DNA from 4 places in the Neorhizobium sp. AL 9.2.2 genome. Region 1 is predicted to be linked to each of the others. Evidence: predicted binding sites of a transcription regulator. Region 1 holds the regulator's gene; each other region holds the start of a gene.

Region 1 (4,493 bases):
CCGGCTGCGGCAAGTCCACCTTCCTGCGCACGATGAACCGCATGAACGACACGATCGAGGGCTGCCGCGTTACCGGCAAGATCACGCTCGACGGCGACGATATCTACGACAAGGAAATCGACGTCGTTGAACTGCGTGCCCGCGTCGGCATGGTGTTCCAGAAGCCGAACCCGTTCCCGAAGTCGATCTACGAGAACATCGCCTACGGTCCCCGCATCCACGGTCTTGCCCGCGGCAAGACGGAGATGGACGCGATCGTCGAGGCAAGCCTGCAGCGCGCGGGCCTCTGGGCCGAAGTCAAGGATCGCCTGCATGAAGGTGGCACCGGCCTCTCCGGCGGCCAGCAGCAGCGCCTTTGCATCGCCCGTGCGATCGCGGTTTCGCCTGAAGTCATTCTGATGGACGAGCCATGCTCGGCACTCGATCCGATTGCCACGGCCAAGGTCGAGGAACTGATCCACGAACTGCGCGCCAACTACACGATCGTCATCGTCACCCACTCGATGCAGCAGGCGGCCCGCGTTTCGCAGCGCACGGCAATGTTCCATCTCGGCAATCTGGTCGAGGAAAACGATACCGACAAGATGTTCACCAATCCGGATGACCAGCGCACCCAGGATTACATCATGGGCCGCTTCGGCTGATGCGGGCTTAAAGCCCTCAGCCGCAACTGCAGACATCAAGGATCAGACACATGGTTTCGACCCATATTCTCTCGGCCTATGACGAGGAACTGAAATACCTGAACCGCCGGATCTCCGAAATGGGCGGTCTCGCTGAACAGATGTGCGGAGATGCCGTGCGTGCGCTCGTGAACTCCGACTCCGCACTGGCCCAGAAGGTCATCTCGGACGACGTCATTCTCGACCACGCCGAGCGCGATATCCAGGACAAGGCGATCGTCACCATCGCCAAGCGCCAGCCGATGGCGGCTGACCTTCGCGAGATCATCGGCACGCTGCGCATTGCAGCTGACCTGGAACGCGTCGGCGACCTTGGCAAGAACACCGCCAAGCGCGTGCTCGCCGTGCAGGGAACAGGCGTCCCGCGCAAGCTTGCCCGTGGTTTGGAGCATCTTTCCGAACTGGCGCTGGTGCAGCTCAAGGACGTTCTTGATGTTTTCGCCAACCGCTCTGCGGAAAAAGCGGAGATCATCCGCCAGCGCGATGAAGAGATCGACGCGATGTACACCTCGCTATTCCGCGAACTCCTCACCTACATGATGGAGGATCCGCGCAACATCACCACCTGCACCCATCTCCTGTTCTGCGCCAAGAACATCGAGCGCATCGGCGACCACGCGACGAATATCGCCGAGACCATCTACTACATCGCGACCGGCGCACAGCCGGAGGGCGAACGTCCTAAGGACGATACGTCCAACATGCTCGGCTCCGCCGGGACATGATGCAGCTCTCCCGAAATCGCCTGCCGGTTTCGGGACGATAACTGCCAAAACCAATGACCTGAAGCAGCGCGAGCGGATCTGGCGGATCCCAGTGCAGTTCGGGACGAGTGACGGAGCAAGTCGGAATGCAGCCGAAGATCGCAGTCGTGGAAGACGAAGAGGCCCTCAGCGTCCTCCTTCGGTATAACCTGGAGGCCGAGGGTTACGAGGTCGATACCGTGCTTCGCGGTGACGAAGCGGAAATCAGGCTTCAGGAGCGCGTTCCGGATCTTCTCATTCTCGACTGGATGCTGCCAGGCGTTTCGGGCATCGAACTGTGCCGTCGCCTGCGCATGCGGCCGGAGACGGAACGCCTGCCGATCATCATGCTGACGGCGCGCGGCGAAGAAAGCGAGCGCGTTCGTGGGCTTGCCACGGGCGCCGACGACTATGTGGTCAAGCCGTTTTCGACACCGGAACTGATGGCCCGCGTCAAGGCGATGCTGCGCCGTGCCCGACCAGAGGTCCTTTCGAGCGTCCTCAAATGCGGCGACATCGAACTCGATCGCGAAACCCATCGCGTTCACCGCAAGAGCCGCGAAGTTCGCCTCGGGCCGACAGAGTTTAGACTTCTGGAATTCCTGATGGCCTCACCCAGCCGCGTCTTTTCGCGCTCGCAGCTGCTCGACGGCGTCTGGGGTCATGACATCTATGTCGACGAACGCACCGTCGACGTGCATGTGGGGCGCCTGCGGAAGGCACTCAACTTCTCCAACATGCAGGATGTCATCCGCACGGTCCGCGGTGCCGGTTACTCAATGGAAGCCTGAGCACCGCGTCTCCTAGCCGGCAGCGTCATGGCAATCACGCCGGTCACGACGCAGGCGAGACCGAGCCAGGCTGTCGAGGCAAGCGTTTCGCCGAGAAACACGACGCCGATGCCAACGCCGATCGGCACCCGCAGATAGGCCTGCGCCGTCGTGCCGACGGAGCCCAGCGTCTGCACCAGCCGGAAATAGATGACGAAGGCGAGCGCCGTCGAAAATACCGCGAGCGCCAACAGGGCGAGCATCGAATCGGTGCTGGGCGTCAGCGTCCAGGGTCTGTCGACCACGAGGCTCACGGGAATGAGGATGGCCGCCCCTGCGATCAGCGATCCCGCGGCGGGCATCATCGGGTCCAATCCCTTAAAATTCTTCCCGAAGATGGCAGCCGCCGCATAGCAGATCGTCGCGGTCACGATGGCGAGTTGAGCCCAGAGGTTCTCGCCCGACCCGGCAAGCGCCTCCATGCCGACGATCAGGCATATTCCGACAATGCCTGCCGCAACTCCGAACAGCTTGGCCGCAGAGACGCTTTCATGGCGCGTGATCAGCGCCGTCAGCAGAAACGCGAAGATCGGCGTCGTTGAACTCAAAATGGTGGCAAGGCCCGCATCGGTCGTCTGTTCGGCCCAGGCAATCAGGGTGAAGGGGACAGCGCTGTTCAGGCAGGCCTGAACCGTGAAGAGCGTCCAGGTCTGCCGGTCCCTCGGCAGTTTCAAGCCGCGCAGGCGCAGTGCCGCAACGAGAATGAGACCGGCGACCAGCGTCCTGACGGCGATAAAGGTGATGGGCGAGATCGTCTCCACACCGACCTTGATCAGCGTGTAGGACGCGCCCCAAAGCGTCGCGAGCGTGAGGAGCAGCAACAGATCCGTTGCCATGCTTGTTTTGGTGTCCGCCATTCCAGTTCCTATCCCCATCCATGCAATCTCCGCCCCTCTTAGCGGAGAGAGGAAAAGAAATGCTTCGGCGACGGCCGAACCGTTGACCGCTGACGGCAAAGTTTTCCGGTGCTAGAACTGGATCATGTCCAATATGGTTTCAGGAAATACGATCGCGGAAGTTGCAAGCCTGATCGGCGATGCTGCACGCGCCAACATGCTGTCCGCGCTGATGGGCGGCCAGGCCCTGACGGCGGGCGAACTGGCAAGCCACGCAGGTGTCACCGCGCAGACCACCAGCGGCCATCTCGGCAAACTGGCGCAGGCTCGCCTGATCGAGGTCGAGAAGCAGGGCAGGCACCGCTATTACCGACTTGCCTCTCCGGAAGTCGCGCACGCGATCCACGCGTTGATGGCCGTCGCCGCGGATGGGCCGAAGCGCCATCATCCTGTCGGCCCGAAAGACGAGGCGTTACGGCTTGCCCGCACCTGTTACGATCACATGGCAGGCCGCCTCGCCATCGCGCTCGCCGACTCCCTGACCGGCAACGGCTATCTGCTGCTCGGCGATGGAGCAGGCCTGATCACCGACGAGGGCAGACGGTTCTTTTGTGATTTCGGGATCGATCTCGACCAGCTGACCCGTTCGAAACGCCCGCTCTGCCGGACATGCCTGGATTGGAGCGAGCGACGGCCGCATCTGGCGGGACAAATGGGTGCGACGCTGCTGGACCGCGCACTCGCCGTCGGCTGGATCGGTCGCCGGGAGGAAACCCGGGCCCTGCGGATCACGCGCGCCGGAGAGATCGGGTTTGCCGAGACATTCAGGCTTCCATCGGACTGGCGTATCGCACCGTCCGAAACTCTGATGGTCAGGCGGCTTCCTGGGTCTTCCATTCCGGCAGCGGGAACAGCTTGTCGTAGCCAAGATTGAAGAGATAGGCATAGACCACGTAGAACAGCGCGATCGCGATATCCATTGTCAGCGCATGGAGAAGAGTAATCTGCAGATACCACGCGATAAACGGCATCAGCACGACCAGCAGACCGATTTCGAACAGCACCGCATGAGCAATGCGCAAGGCAGGCGTCTTTAGCGTCGTACCCCGTCGCGCCTGCAGAAAGCGGTCGAAACCCAGATTGTAGAGGTAGTTCCAGCCGGTCGCGACCGTCGCAGACACGACGCCGACAATGCCCATATGTTCGGCCGGCATGTCGAAGACGAAAGCGCCGAGCGGCACCATCATCAGAAGCCCGATGATTTCAAAGCTGATGGCGTGGCGAATACGGTCTCTTATCGAGCGCATGATCTTCCCCTTTAGGTGAGGTTCATGCCGGGTCGTCCCGGCGTTATGCCCATTCAGGGGGAGGTCGTCCTCTCTCGAGGCCGAAATAGGAGCC
Region 2 (4,493 bases), on a different contig from region 1:
GCGATGACGAGCCTTCAGCGCCTTGAGCGAGTTCTTGATCTTCATTGTACTGGTCCAGAAGTCTGTGGGCTCAAAGAGCCGCTTGTCTCTATCAATCGAAAGCGTGCCGCCTATCTGTCGACGAGGGGCGCGCTCAGGTTGGCGTGCAGATAACCCGTGGCTGGATGCGTGTCAACCTTGTGACGCACTTTATGACCGGGTTTTCCGCCCCTTCAGCTCCGTGACATGGCCCATTTTCCGGCCCGGGCGGGATTCCGTCTTGCCGTAGAGGTGGACCAGCACGTCGGTCCTCGCGAGCCAGCCGGGCACGTCGAGGATGTCGTCGCCGATCAGGTTGGTCATCACGCAATCGGAATGACGGCGCGGATCGCCGAGGCTTGCGCCGGCCACCGCGCGGATATGCTGCTCGAACTGCGAGACCACGCAGGCAGCCTCTGTCCAATGACCGGAATTGTGCACCCGCGGTGCGATCTCGTTGGCAATCAGGGTGCCATCGGCCATCACGAAGAATTCCATGCCGATCACCCCGACATAGTCGAGGGCAGCGAGGAGCTTTTCGGCGGCACTGCGCGCGGTCTGCGCTGTCGTGTCTGGAATGGTCGCGGGCAGGGTGGAGGTATGAAGGATCCCGTTGCGGTGGATGTTCTCGGCCGGATCGTAGCAGGAGACCGTGCCGTCCTTGGCGCGCGCGGCGATGATCGAGATTTCGCGCTCGAAGGGCACGAAGCTTTCGAGAACCATCGGCACCGAGCCGAGGTCCGCATAGGCGCCATCGGCCTTGTCGTCGCTGGAGCGGAACACGCGCTGGCCCTTGCCGTCGTAGCCCATGCGGCGGGTCTTCAAGACACCCTTGCCGCCGAAGTCTGCAAGTGCCGCTTCGAGATCGGACTGGCTGTCGACCGCGTGAAACCTTGCGGTCTCGATGCCGCAGCCGTTGAGGAACTGCTTTTCAACAATCCTGTCCTGCGCCACTTCCAGGGCCTTGGCCGGCGGGTAGACCGGAACCGACTGCTGCAGGAACTCGGCTGCCTCGACCGGTACGTTTTCAAATTCGTAGGTCACGACGTCGCAGCGGCTGGCGAGATCGGCCAGCGCCGTCCTGTCGTCGTAGGCCGCCGTGATCTGTTCGTTCGCGACCTGGGCGGCCGGGCAGTCGGCCTGCGGCTCAAGGATGATGATGAGGTAGTTCAGGCGTGCGGCAGCGATCGCCAGCATGCGGCCGAGCTGGCCGCCGCCGATTATGCCGATGGTGCGGATCGTCATGATGTTTCTCAGGGTGCTTCGTCGATGGGATATTCGGCGACCGATGCGGTGTGGTGCGCGCGATAGGCGTCGAGCCGGTCGGCAAGGTCATCGTCGGAAAGGGCAAGCACCGCTGCAGCAAGAAGGGCGGCATTGATCGCGCCGGCTCGGCCGATGGCCAGCGTGCCGACGGGAATTCCGGCCGGCATCTGGACGATCGAGTAGAGGCTGTCGGTGCCGCTCATCGTTTTCGACTGGACGGGCACGCCGAACACCGGAAGCGGCGTCAGGGCCGCCGTCATGCCCGGCAGGTGGGCAGCGCCGCCGGCACCGGCGATGATGACCTTGAAGCCCTCGTCGCGGGCGCTCTTGGCGAATTCGTACATCCGGTCCGGCGTGCGGTGTGCCGAGACGATCCGTGCTTCGTAACCGATGTCGAGCGTATCAAGCGTGTCGGCGGCGTTCTTCATGGTCTCCCAGTCGGACTGGCTGCCCATGATGATGGCGACTGCGGGTCTTTCTGACATTCCAGGCCCTTTAAGGTGAACTCAAGCGATGATGTCGGGAATGATCTGGTCTTCGATCTGGGTCATCCGGTCCTTGATGGCCAGCTTCTTCTTCTTCATGCGCTGGATGCGAAGAGCCTCACAGCCGACCTTGATCATGGCATTGATCGCGGCGTCGTAATCTTCGTGTTCCTGGCGAAGTTTCGCGAGTACCAGCCGGTTATCCGCCTGTTCCTGATCACGCATGCTCAGTCCCCATTCTTTACGCCGGCTTTTTGCAAACCCCGGCTTCATCCGCAAGCTCCTACCATCAAACCGCGTTAACTGGAAGTTAGCCGACGCCACGAATTTGCCGCTGAGAGACCATGATTTCTCCTTCGACAAAGCGGACCAACCGTGTCACACTTCTGTTGCAAACCTGAAGCCTTGGCTCAGAGGAGTGCCAAGGCAGGTACCTAAGGAAGGAACATGCCACATGACCGTCCAGGCGCATATCGCATCGCTTGAAAAGAAGCACGGCGACCTCGAAGAGGAACTCCAGTCCGTTCTCGCATCTCCATCCGCCGACGATCGTGAGATCGCAGAGCTCAAGCGCCGCAAGCTGCGCATCAAAGACGAGGTGGAGCGGTTAAAGACCGACACCCGTCATTAGGCGATCAAAAGCGCCACGCGCCTCACGTACATTCGTGAGAGGGTGCCCACAGCGGCACGATAAATTCCAAGACTAAAAGCAACAGTTCTGGTCGTAACGTCACAGTCGCGGCCAGAATTCACGTCCAGAACTGGTCGAGCCACAGGTTGAGCCGGGTGAAGCCGCTGCCGTTCACGGCATAGATGCGCCGCGTTCCCTCTGGTGTGACAGTGACGAGATCGCTGTCCAGCAGTGCTTTCAGATGCTGCGAGACGGCCGGCCTGCTGATCGGCAGTCCTCGTGCAAGTTCATTCACGGTTTTCGGCGCGCGTCTCAGCTCTTCGAGGAGATGGCGCCGGTTCGGGTCGGCAATGGCTGAAAACGGATCGAGTGTCATAGTTTGAAGCTAAGCATAACTTGACGAAGCAGCAACCGTTTTCGTGTCTCGCGACCGGCGGAAGGCCTTATTGTAATTGGGTTTTTTATGACGTTCGGATGGACCGGTCAGATCGGCAGGCCGTCCCACAGAAGCTTTACGCCGGCAACGAGCGCGAGCGCGTAGGTCATCGGATAGAACACTTCCGACTTCAGACGCTTGACGATCGCGGCACCGAGCATGGTCGAGACCAGGGCTGCCGGCAGCAATGTCGCCGAGATCGTCAGGTTTTCGGCCCCCAATGCGCCAAGAAGGAAATAGGGGATGATCTTGACGGCGTTGACGATGGCGAAGAAGCGGATGCTGGCCCCGGTGTATTTCTTCGGATCCAGCTTCATCGGCAGAACGTAGATCTGGAAGGGCGGGCCTCCGGCATGCGCCACGAAACTGGCATAGCCCGACAGCGCGCCCCAGAACGTGGCGGCCGCCGGACGATGCGGCAGTGCGGCGGCCGGACGGTTCTTATCCGGGCCGTAGACCTGCCAGAAGTAGCGGAGGGCGAAGAAGATGGTTGCTGCCGCAATGACGATCCGCAATGCGTCGTCGGAGACATAGGCCGATGTTGCCCAGCCGAGCGCGATGCCGATGACACCGCCCGGCAGGATCATCAGCAGGGTTTTACTGTCGTTGAAATGGCGCCAGGACCAAAGCGCCACGATATCCATCAGGATCAGGATCGGCAGGAAGATCGCCGCCGCTTTGACCGGGTCGACGGCAAGCGACATCAGCGGCATGCCCATCAGGCCGATCGCGCCGCCAATGCCGCCCTTGGAAAGCCCGACCAGCATCACGGCGGGCACCGCTGCTGCAAAGAAGGCGAGGCTGAGCGTATCGGAGGAAAATATGTCTGGCATGGGCACTTCAGGCTTGCACCGTTGAGGCGGGCAGATGGGATGAGCGGTTGATTGCGCAATCCTTCCGGTCTATCGAATCATTCAAGAGAAAACGAGTGCGGATCGCCGGGTTGCGGTTCGCTGCATGGGAAGAAACATGAAGAAACAGGAAGAGCGTTGCCGTCTGGTGCTGATCGTGCCGCAGGATGCGGATGCGAAAGCGCAGGCGGACCGGTTGGAGAAGGCGCTTGCGGGCGGCGATGTCGCCTCGGTGATCCTGCCGCAATACGATGAAGACGATACCGCGTTCCAGGACCGCGCCGAACTCATGGTGCCGATGATCCAGGCTGCGGGTGCCGCAGCGCTGATCGCCGGAGACAGCCGCGTCGCAGGTCGCGTCAAGGCAGATGGCCTGCATATGGCCGGTTCGATGGAAGAGCTGGAAGAAACGATCGAGAAATTCAGCCCGAAGATGATCGTCGGCGCCGGTGGTGCATCCGAGCGTCACACGGCGCTCGAAGTGGGCGAGCGCCGCCCCGACTATATTTTCTTCGGCAAGCTCGATGGCGACATCAAGCCGGAGGCGCATCCGAAGAACGTCGCGCTTGCGGAATGGTGGGCTTCGATGGTGGAAATTCCCTGTATCGCCATGGGCGGCACGGACATTTCCTCGGCGCTCGAGGTTGCCGAAAACGGAGCGGAATTCGTGGCTTTGAGACTGGCTGTCTTCGATCATCCCGAAGGACCGCAGGAAGCAGTTCGACTGGTCAACGCCGATCTGGACGAAAAAGCGCCACGGTTTGAGGCTTGATGGTCTCCATGCCATCGATTCGTCGCGCCTCATC
Region 3 (4,493 bases), 820 kb from region 1:
CAAATTCAAGAGGCGCTTGCCGGCCTGCGGAACGAGGATACGTTCCTGAGGCGCAATTCCCGCGACTTTCTGGTTTCTGCCGGAGTTGTCGCAGTGCCCATGATGCTGTCTGCGCTGCACGCATCGCCGGACGATTACCGCGTCAAGCTCGGCGTGGTCTATGCCCTGGCAGAAATGATCCGCTCCGACCCCAACCTGGCGTCGTCTCTGTCGCAAAAGTTGACCGCTGAGGATTTTCCGTTGCTGATCCAGGCGGCCGCAGATCCGGACAAGACTATTCGCTACCAGGCAGCAGATTTTCTGTACCGCCTGCAGGATCCGCGGGCCGTGGAGCTGAGCGTAAACGCTGCCAAGGATACGACAGATCAGGGTGTGGCCAATAACCAGATCCTGATCCTGCGGCAGTCGGGGAGCAATCTTTCCTCGTCGCAAAAGAGTGACATCGTCCGTCAGCTCAATGATCCTTCGACGAATTTGAACAGAAGCTTGAAAGCGCCATCATCGCTTAACGACGTCCTGAAATGGTAGATCCGGGCGATACCTGAGCTTTAATACGTCCAGGTTCGAGGTGTCATGGAGTCGAAAAGGGTACTTGCCGATGCAGATACCCTTTTCGGTTTCGTCGTGGTGATGTCCGGGCTCTAGAGGCCTGCCGATCACCGCCTCACTGCTTTACTTCGCGTTGAGGAACTCGGCGGCTTCGATCAGGCTGAACTCGTTGTCATCAGCCTTGTTGACGGCGCGACCGGCCGAGAAGGGCAGGTTGTTGTCATTGCCGATGATCAGGTGTGTCGCGTCGATCTGGTCGACATTCTCGATCGTCACGAACGGCATGTCGTAGATGCCGTCCTTCGAGCCAGCCATCTTCTTGCTGTCGGGGTCCTTGATGTTCAGAAGGTCGATATAGCCGATCTTGCGGACGGCCGCGCCGACATTGGCGTCGGTCATCTCGATCTTGTAGACGCGCTTCAGTTCGGCCGGCGCATCAAAGCAATCCGGTTTCGGCTGCTTCGGATCGGCGCAGGCCTTGTCCTTGGTGCCGGCGCCGTTGTCGCGTTCGATGACGAGCGCGGTGGTGGCATCCAGCATGTTGAAATCGCCGATCGCGACACCCTTTTCAGACAGCGGATAGAGCCAGGAACGACCGGTCCAGCTTTTCGAAGCGATGTCGAATTCGATGACGCGCAGCGCGGTGCGCCCATCGGCCTGTTCGACCTTGCCGTCGTCGAGGAAGATCGGGCCTTCCAGCAGGCCGTAAAGCTTCTGCCCATCCTTCGATAGTGCCATGCCTTCATAGCCACCCGAACGCTTCAGGTTGAAGACCGGCATCTTGGCGGCGGGGTTGGCCGGCATCGAAAGGGTCGGGTTGTCAGGCGAGGTGACCTTCTTGCCGTCGACGGTGGTGGCAACGACATCGGTCAGCTGGCCGAGCATGTCGACCTTGATGAGGTAAGGCCCGAATTCCTCGCCGAGCCAGAAACCGTCTGCGACGGGCTGGATCGATTCGATGTCGAAATCGGCGCCGGTCAGGTAGCGCTTGTCGCTGCCTTCCATGGCGATCGGGAAGGGGGCGATCTTGTTCGGGTCCGACAGGAAGATGTTCTTGACGACATCGACCTTGTTGGTCGCCCAGTCGAACTTCACCTGGTGCAGGAACAGCATCGCGTCGGAGGAATTGGCCTTGGAGCCGAAACCGTTGTCGGAGAGCGTCCAGAACGTGCCGTCTGCCATCGCCTTGATCCCGGAAAAGCCCTGGATCGGTTGACCGTTGAATGGCAGCTTGACGTCGGTGACGCGAACACCGTCCTTGCCGTCGATCGATCCGAGCTTTTCCGTGCGCTTGCGGTCCGGCGTGGTGAACTTGCCCGATGTCTTGAGGAATTCAGGCGCATCGGTTGGAGCAGCAGTCACCGTATTGGCCGGCAGGATTGCCTGGCCTGTGAGCTTTGCCGGAAATTCGCGGTCGTCGGCCAATGCCGTGCCGGCGAGGAGAGCACTTACGAAGGCGGAGGCTAAAAAGGTCTTGGTCATCAAATCACCTGTTCGATTGAGAAGAACACGCGACGTCGATAGGCGGCACGCATGACGGTGAGGTGATGATCGGTTGACGCTTGGATGAAGGTTTTACGTCGGTTTCTTGACGGTGCCAGAGCACGTAGTTCAAGCGTCGCGGAGCCGGGCTGGAACGCTGCAAATAACTGGGATTTAAACGAGAAGGGATCGCGCTCCGGCGCTCCGGAGGCCGATCCCTTGTATTCTGAAAGACGGTGAGGACGAGCCTTACAGCTCGACCGCCTCGACCTTCTTGTTGACGAAGCGCAGCGCCACGCCGCCTTGGATCAGCTTGAGCGCCGTGTCGCCGAACAGTTCGCGACGCCAGCCGGAAAGGGCGGCCACTTCGGCCAACTCGCCTTCGGCAGCAATCTTTTCCAGATCGTCGGTATTGGCGAGCACCTTGGCGGCAACGCCCTGCTTGTCGGAAATGAGCTTCAGCAGAACCTTCAAGAGTTCGACGGCAGCGCCCGTGCCTTCTGGCAGATGCACATGCTTCGGAGCATGCGGCATCTCGGTCTTCGGCAGCGCCAGCGCCGTATTGACAGCCTCGACGATCGCGGCGCCTGAGGATGAGCGTTCCCAGCCCTTCGGCACGGTGCGAAGACGTCCGAGAGCTTCGGTATCCTTCGGCTGCTGCTGGGCAATCTCGTAGATCGCATCGTCCTTCAACACGCGCGAGCGCGGCACGTTGCGGCTGCGCGCCTCACGTTCGCGCCATGCGGCGACGAATTTCAGGATCGCCAGTTCGCTTGGCTTCCTCAGCCGCGACTTCAGACGAAGCCAGGCATCGTCGGGATGCAGATCATAGGTCGACGCGCTCTCGAGAACCGCCATTTCCTCCGTCAGCCAGAGGGCACGGCCTTCACGTTCCAGTTGTTCTTTCAGAGACAGATAGACGTCGCGCAGATGGGTGACGTCAGCCAGCGCATAGTCGAGCTGCTTTTCGGAAAGCGGCCGGCGGCTCCAATCGGTAAAGCGCGACGACTTGTCGATCTGCACGCCCTTGATGCGGTTGACCAGCTGGTCGTAGGAGACGCTGTCGCCGAAGCCGCACACCATGGCGGCGACCTGCGTATCGAAGATCGGGTGCGGCACGAGATTGCCGAGATGGTGGATGATCTCGATATCCTGGCGCGCGGCATGAAACACCTTGGTGACCGCCGTGTTCGCCATCAGCTCGAAGAAGGGCTTGAGGTCGAGCCCTTTTGCCAGCGGATCGACGAGAACTTCGACTGTCGGGCTCGCCATCTGGATCAGGCAGAGTTCCGGCCAGAAGGTCGTCTCTCTCAAGAACTCCGTATCGATGGTGATGAAGTCTGACTGAGCCAGCTTTTCGCAGGCTTCCTGAAGGGCAATTGTTGTTTCGATCATCGTCTCATTCACGTGCAGGTGGTCAACCTTCCTTTCCCTTCCCGCCGCAGATGTCAAGACAAACGGCCAGCCTTTCCCCGCAGCAGCCGGCTATTTCCTGTTGTTGCCGTCAGCGTCCCTGTCCTTGTCGCCACCACGGTCCGCAGGGTCTGCAAGCCGGTTGAAATAGGCCGACGTGCGCAGGAGGGCCCGGAAGCGCGAACTCCGCTGCTGCGGCGGCACCGGTGCCCGCACCTGCATCCGGCGCAGCGCGTAGATCGCGAACCCGGCGAAGATGAAGGACGTGTAGAGAAAGAATGCGCGCGGGCCATAGAATTCCAGCAGTGCTGCGGCAAGCAGCGGTCCGAACGTGGCGCCGACCGACCAGAAGAACAGCAAGCCTGCCGCAATCACCGCGTGTTCGCCGGGCTTGGCATGGTCGTTGCCATGCGCCGAGCAGAGCGAATAGAGCGGCATCGAAAAGGCGCCGAACAGGAAGACGCTGATGATATTGGCCGTCTCGTTGCTGCCCGCGCCGAACGACAGATAGGCGCCGGTGATGACGGACCCGATCGTCGTCCACAGGATGACGCGCCGCCGGTCGAGCTTGTCCGAATAGACGCCGAGCGGATATTGCAGTACCACGCCGCCGATGATGCCGGCACTCATGAAGGTCGCGATCGACGTGATACTCATGCCGATCTCCTTGGCGTAGATCGGCCCAATATTGCGAAAGGCCGCCATCGACAGACCGACCGCCACGACGCCGACCACAGCGAGCGGCGAAATGCGCCACACGGTTCTCAGATCGAATGAGATGGAGGCCGGTGGCGTCGGCCCCGACTTGTCGGCGATGGATATCGGCACAAGCGAAAGCGTCAGCGCGATGGCGATGATGTTGAAGATGACAGGTCCGTCGATGCCGAAGGTCGGGATCAGGTATTGCGCGATCGTGACCGAGCCGAGATCGACGAAACGGTAGATCGACAGCGTCCGCGCGCGGTTCTCGTTGGTCACCTGCGAGTTGATCCAGCTCTCGACGGTGGCAAACAGGCTGGCGATAGTGATGCCGATCAGGAAACGCATGG
Region 4 (4,493 bases), 880 kb from region 1:
TTGCCCAGTCGATCGCCAAGGCGACCGGCCGCGAATACGTGCGCATGGCACTCGGTGGCGTTCGTGACGAAGCGGAAATCCGTGGTCACCGCCGCACTTACATTGGCTCGATGCCCGGCAAGGTCATCCAGTCGATGAAGAAGGCGAAGAAGTCGAACCCGCTCTTCCTGCTCGACGAAATCGACAAGATGGGTTCCGATTTCCGCGGCGATCCGTCTTCGGCCCTGCTCGAAGTGCTCGATCCGGCGCAGAACTCGACCTTCATGGATCACTACCTCGAGGTTGAATACGATCTGTCCGACGTGATGTTCATCACCACGGCGAACACACTGAACATCCCAGGTCCCCTGATGGACCGCATGGAAGTGATCCGCATCGCCGGGTACACCGAGGATGAGAAGCGGGAGATCGCCAAGCGTCACCTTCTGCCGAAGGCGATCCGGGACCATGCGCTGCAGCCGAAGGAATTCTCGGTGTCGGACGATGCCCTGATGGCGATCAGCCAGCAGTACACGCGCGAAGCCGGCGTTCGCTCCTTCGAGCGCGAGCTGATGAAGCTCGCCCGCAAGGCCGTGACCGAGATCATCAAGGGGAAGACGAAGTCGGTCGCGGTGACCGCTGCCAATATTTCGGATTACCTTGGCGTTCCGCGTTTCCGTCACGGCGAAGCCGAAGGCGAGGATCAGGTCGGTGTCGTTACGGGTCTTGCCTGGACAGAAGTCGGCGGTGAGCTCCTCACCATCGAAGGCGTCATGATGCCGGGCAAGGGTCGCATGACCGTGACCGGCAACCTCAAGGACGTGATGAAGGAATCGATTTCGGCTGCGGCATCCTATGTCCGCTCCCGTGCCGTCGATTTCGGCATCGAGCCGCCGCGCTTCGACAAGTCGGACATCCACGTGCACGTGCCGGAAGGTGCGACGCCGAAGGACGGTCCGTCGGCCGGTGTCGGCATGGCAACCGCGATCGTTTCGATCATGACCGGCATTCCTGTTCGCAAGGATGTCGCCATGACCGGCGAAATCACGTTGCGCGGCCGGGTGCTGCCGATCGGTGGTCTCAAGGAAAAACTCCTTGCGGCTCTGCGCGGCAACATCAAGGTTGTGCTGATCCCGGAAGAGAACGCGAAGGACCTCGCGGACATTCCGGACAACGTGAAAAACGGAATGGAGATCATCCCGGTGTCGCGTATGGGCGAGGTGATCAAGCACGCTTTGGTTCGCCTTCCCGAACCGATCGAGTGGGATGGCACGGTAGAGACTCCGGTCATTGCGACAGTTGACGGTGCCGACGACTCGTCGACAACGATCGCTCACTAAGCGGTGCCTTGAAGCCGCCACGAACTGATAAAAAAGCCGGCGAAAGCCGGCTTTTTTTGTGAAAAATGCCCAAGACCCCTTGTTTTTCAGGCTTTTTCGGAGCCTTTGGGTTGCCAAGTGCCGACGCAAAACTATTGTCGGCGCCGACCAAATGAGTCGTTCCAAAACCGTTGAAAGGGTGGAAATATGAACAAGACCGAACTGGTGTCCGCAGTGGCCGAAAAAGCCGGCCTCTCCAAGGCTGATGCCGCCTCTGCAGTCGATGCCGTTTTCGAGACTGTCCAGGCCGAACTGAAGAATGGTGGCGACATCCGCCTCGCTGGCTTCGGCAGCTTCTCCGTTTCGCGTCGCGAAGCATCCAAGGGCCGCAACCCGTCCACGGGCGCTGAAGTCGATATCCCTGCTCGTAACGTGCCGAAGTTCTCGGCCGGCAAGGGTCTCAAGGAAGCTGTTAACAGCTGATCGAAAGCATCTGGCGGCCTGCCGCCGTGATGCAAAGCGTTGAGAAGGCCCGGTGAAAACCGGGCCTTTTTCGTTGAACAGAAAGCGTGTTCGAGCCTTATCCGCAGGTCCGTTCTTTCTGCGTCCAAAACTGTCATCCGCCTGTCATGACAGTGCAGCACAAGCCGAGTGTAGTTTCACGGAGGCTTCCCATGACATTCTCGACACGCGCCGCTTTGACCGCGCTCCTCCTCGGCTCCGTTGCAGCTCCTGCCGGCGCCGAGCAAGTCTTCGACCGTATTGCATCCTTCCCGGTTGCCCAGAACCTGCCCAAGGGCGAGGACAAGGCGACCTCGTCGGAAATCATCACGGCGACCGCCGACGGCAACACGCTCATCTATTCCGATGCGCCGGGTGGCACGATTGGCTTTATCGACATCACCGACGCGAAAGCGCCGAAGGCAGGCGGCTCGGTCAAGATCGACGGCGAGCCGAACTCGGTCGCAGCAATCGGTGCGAAGGTTCTTGTCACCATCGACCGCACCAAGGATCTGACCAAGCCCGCGGGCCAGCTCGGGGTGGTCGATATCGCCTCTCGCAAGATCGAGGCCACCTGCGATCTCGGCGGCCAGCCGGACTCGGTCGTCATCTCGCCGGATGGCACGTTTGCGGCCATTGCCATCGAGAACCAGCGCGACGAAAAGCTCAACGACGGCGCTCTTCCGCAGCTGCCGGCCGGTGAATTGCAGATTGTCACCCTGAACAATGGCGTGCCGGTTTGCGATAGCATCCGTCACGTCGACCTGACGGGACTGTCCACTGTCGCTCCTGAGGATCCTGAGCCGGAATTCGTCAATATCAACGCCAACGGCGAAATCGTCGTGACGCTGCAGGAAAACAACCACATCGTCATCGTCGACAGCAAGACCGCAAAGGTTACCGCCCATTTCACGGCCGGCACGGTTGATCTCGATGGCGTTGACAACAAGACCGACGGCGCACTGACCTTCTCCGGCAAGCTCACAGCCATCCCGCGCGAACCGGATGCGGTAAAGTGGCTCGGTACCGATCGTTTCGTTGTCGCCAACGAAGGCGACTACAAGGGCGGGTCGCGCGGCTTCACCATCTTCGACCGCACAGGCAAGGTTCTCTATGACGCCGGCACTTCGCTCGAATATGCCGTAGCCCGCGTTGGTCACTTCCCGGAAAAGCGTGCCAAGAACAAGGGCATCGAGCCGGAAGGCTTGGAAGCTGCGACCTTCAACGGTCAGAAGTATTTCTTTGTCCTGTCGGAACGCGGTTCGATGATCGCGGTCTACAAGGATACCGGTGCGGAACCGGAACTGGTGCAGCTTCTGCCATCCGGCATCTCGCCGGAAGGCGCGGTTGCTATTCCCGGCCGCAACCTGCTCGCGTCCGCCAACGAAGCCGATCTCGGCGAAGATGGCGGTGCCCGCTCGCATGTCATGATCTACCAGCTTGGCGAAGGCGAGAAGGCCTATCCGATGCTGGTTTCCAAGGATGTCGACGGCAAGCCGCTCGGCTGGGGCGCCATGTCGGGCCTCGTCGGTGATGCGGAGAAGGACGGCATTCTCTACGCAGTCAGCGATAGCGTCTATGCCATGCAGCCCTCGATCTTCACCATCGACGCCACCAAGAAGCCGGCCGAAATCACCAGTGTCGTGCGTGTGACCCGCAACGGTCAGCCGGCCCAGAAGCTGGATATCGAAGGTATCGCACTCGACGGCAAGGGCGGCTTCTGGCTCGCTTCGGAAGGCGACAGTGCCAAGTTCGTCGGTCACGGCATCTACAACGTCAGCGCCAAGGGCGAGATCAAGTCCGAGATCGCGCTTCCTGCAGAACTTCTGGCCGGCGAAACCCGCTTCGGCCTGGAAGGCATCACCACAACCGGTTCCGGCGACGACCTGACACTCTGGATGGCAATCCAGCGCGAATGGAAGGACGATCCGAAGGGCCAGGTGAAGCTTCTGTCCTACAAGCCGAAGTCCAAGGAATGGGCCGCCGTTCGCTACCCGCTCGAAAAGACCGAAAAAGGCTGGGTCGGCCTGTCGGAAATTACGGCCCGCGGTGACTACCTCTACATCATCGAGCGCGACAACCTGATCGGCGACAAGGCAAAGCTCAAGAAGCTCTACCGTGTGGCAATCGCCGATCTGAAGCCGGCAAAGCTTGGAGGAGAGCTGCCGCTCGTCACCAAGCAGGAGGTTCACGACTTCCTGCCCGACCTGAAGAACGCCACCAACGGATACGTGGTCGACAAGCTCGAAGGTTTCGCCTTCGACAAGTCCGGCAAGGCCTTCGCCATCACCGACAATGACGGCGTCGATGACAGTTCTGGTGAGACGCTGTTCTTCCCGGTTGAGATCAAGGCGACCAACTAAACCGTTCATCAACAGGAAAAGGCCGGGTGTTTTCGCACCCGGCCTTTTTTATTGCCGATGCGTGACTTAAGTCTGTCGTTCCCGATGTGTTCCAGCAGCCGAGTCGATGACCTCATTCCGCTTCATCCATGCCGCCGATCTGCATCTAGGCAGTCCCTTTCAGGGCCTGGCGCTGAAGGATGTCGAGCTTGCCGATATCTTCATCGAGGCCAGCCGCAAGGCGTTTTCAGGCCTGGTGGACGAGGCGGTTGAGCGCAAGGTCGACTTCTTCATCGTCGCGGGCGATGTCTATGACGGCGATTGGAAAGACAACAAGATCGGCCTGTTTTTC

Evidence for each region. The regulator PhoB, encoded in region 1, activates phosphate uptake and scavenging genes when phosphate is short. The targets are predictions, from matches to a motif close to TGTCATNNANCTGTCAT.
Region 2: the regulator PhoB is predicted to act here: its motif matches at 2,146-2,162, upstream of G6K99_RS07335 (YdcH family protein).
Region 3: the regulator PhoB is predicted to act here: its motif matches at 2,105-2,121, upstream of G6K99_RS05735 (esterase-like activity of phytase family protein).
Region 4: the regulator PhoB is predicted to act here: its motif matches at 1,913-1,929, upstream of G6K99_RS06030 (esterase-like activity of phytase family protein).

Annotation. Positions count from the first base shown of each region.
Region 1 is NZ_JAALXU010000001.1:370,112-374,604, forward strand. Features, by position in the region: gene pstB (phosphate ABC transporter ATP-binding protein PstB) at 1-644, shown strand, start outside; gene phoU (phosphate signaling complex protein PhoU) at 695-1,408, shown strand; gene phoB (phosphate regulon transcriptional regulator PhoB) at 1,534-2,217, shown strand; gene G6K99_RS01905 (DMT family transporter) at 2,199-3,113, opposite strand; gene G6K99_RS01910 (helix-turn-helix transcriptional regulator) at 3,238-4,026, shown strand; gene G6K99_RS01915 (PACE efflux transporter) at 3,965-4,399, opposite strand.
Region 2 is NZ_JAALXU010000003.1:168,733-173,225, forward strand. Features, by position in the region: gene ykgO (type B 50S ribosomal protein L36) at 1-45, opposite strand, end outside; gene G6K99_RS07320 (5-(carboxyamino)imidazole ribonucleotide synthase) at 190-1,263, opposite strand; gene purE (5-(carboxyamino)imidazole ribonucleotide mutase) at 1,272-1,769, opposite strand; gene G6K99_RS07330 (YdcH family protein) at 1,791-1,994, opposite strand; gene G6K99_RS07335 (YdcH family protein) at 2,224-2,400, shown strand; gene G6K99_RS07340 (helix-turn-helix transcriptional regulator) at 2,519-2,776, opposite strand; gene G6K99_RS07345 (sulfite exporter TauE/SafE family protein) at 2,884-3,669, opposite strand; gene G6K99_RS07350 (thiamine phosphate synthase) at 3,806-4,459, shown strand; gene G6K99_RS07355 (tetratricopeptide repeat protein) at 4,468-4,493, shown strand, end outside.
Region 3 is NZ_JAALXU010000001.1:1,186,140-1,190,632, forward strand. Features, by position in the region: gene G6K99_RS05730 (HEAT repeat domain-containing protein) at 1-528, shown strand, start outside; gene G6K99_RS05735 (esterase-like activity of phytase family protein) at 673-2,031, opposite strand; gene rnd (ribonuclease D) at 2,281-3,426, opposite strand; gene G6K99_RS05745 (MFS transporter) at 3,517-4,493, opposite strand, start outside.
Region 4 is NZ_JAALXU010000001.1:1,246,036-1,250,528, forward strand. Features, by position in the region: gene lon (endopeptidase La) at 1-1,319, shown strand, start outside; gene hupB (DNA-binding protein HupB) at 1,506-1,781, shown strand; gene G6K99_RS06030 (esterase-like activity of phytase family protein) at 1,973-4,162, shown strand; gene G6K99_RS06035 (DNA repair exonuclease) at 4,269-4,493, shown strand, end outside.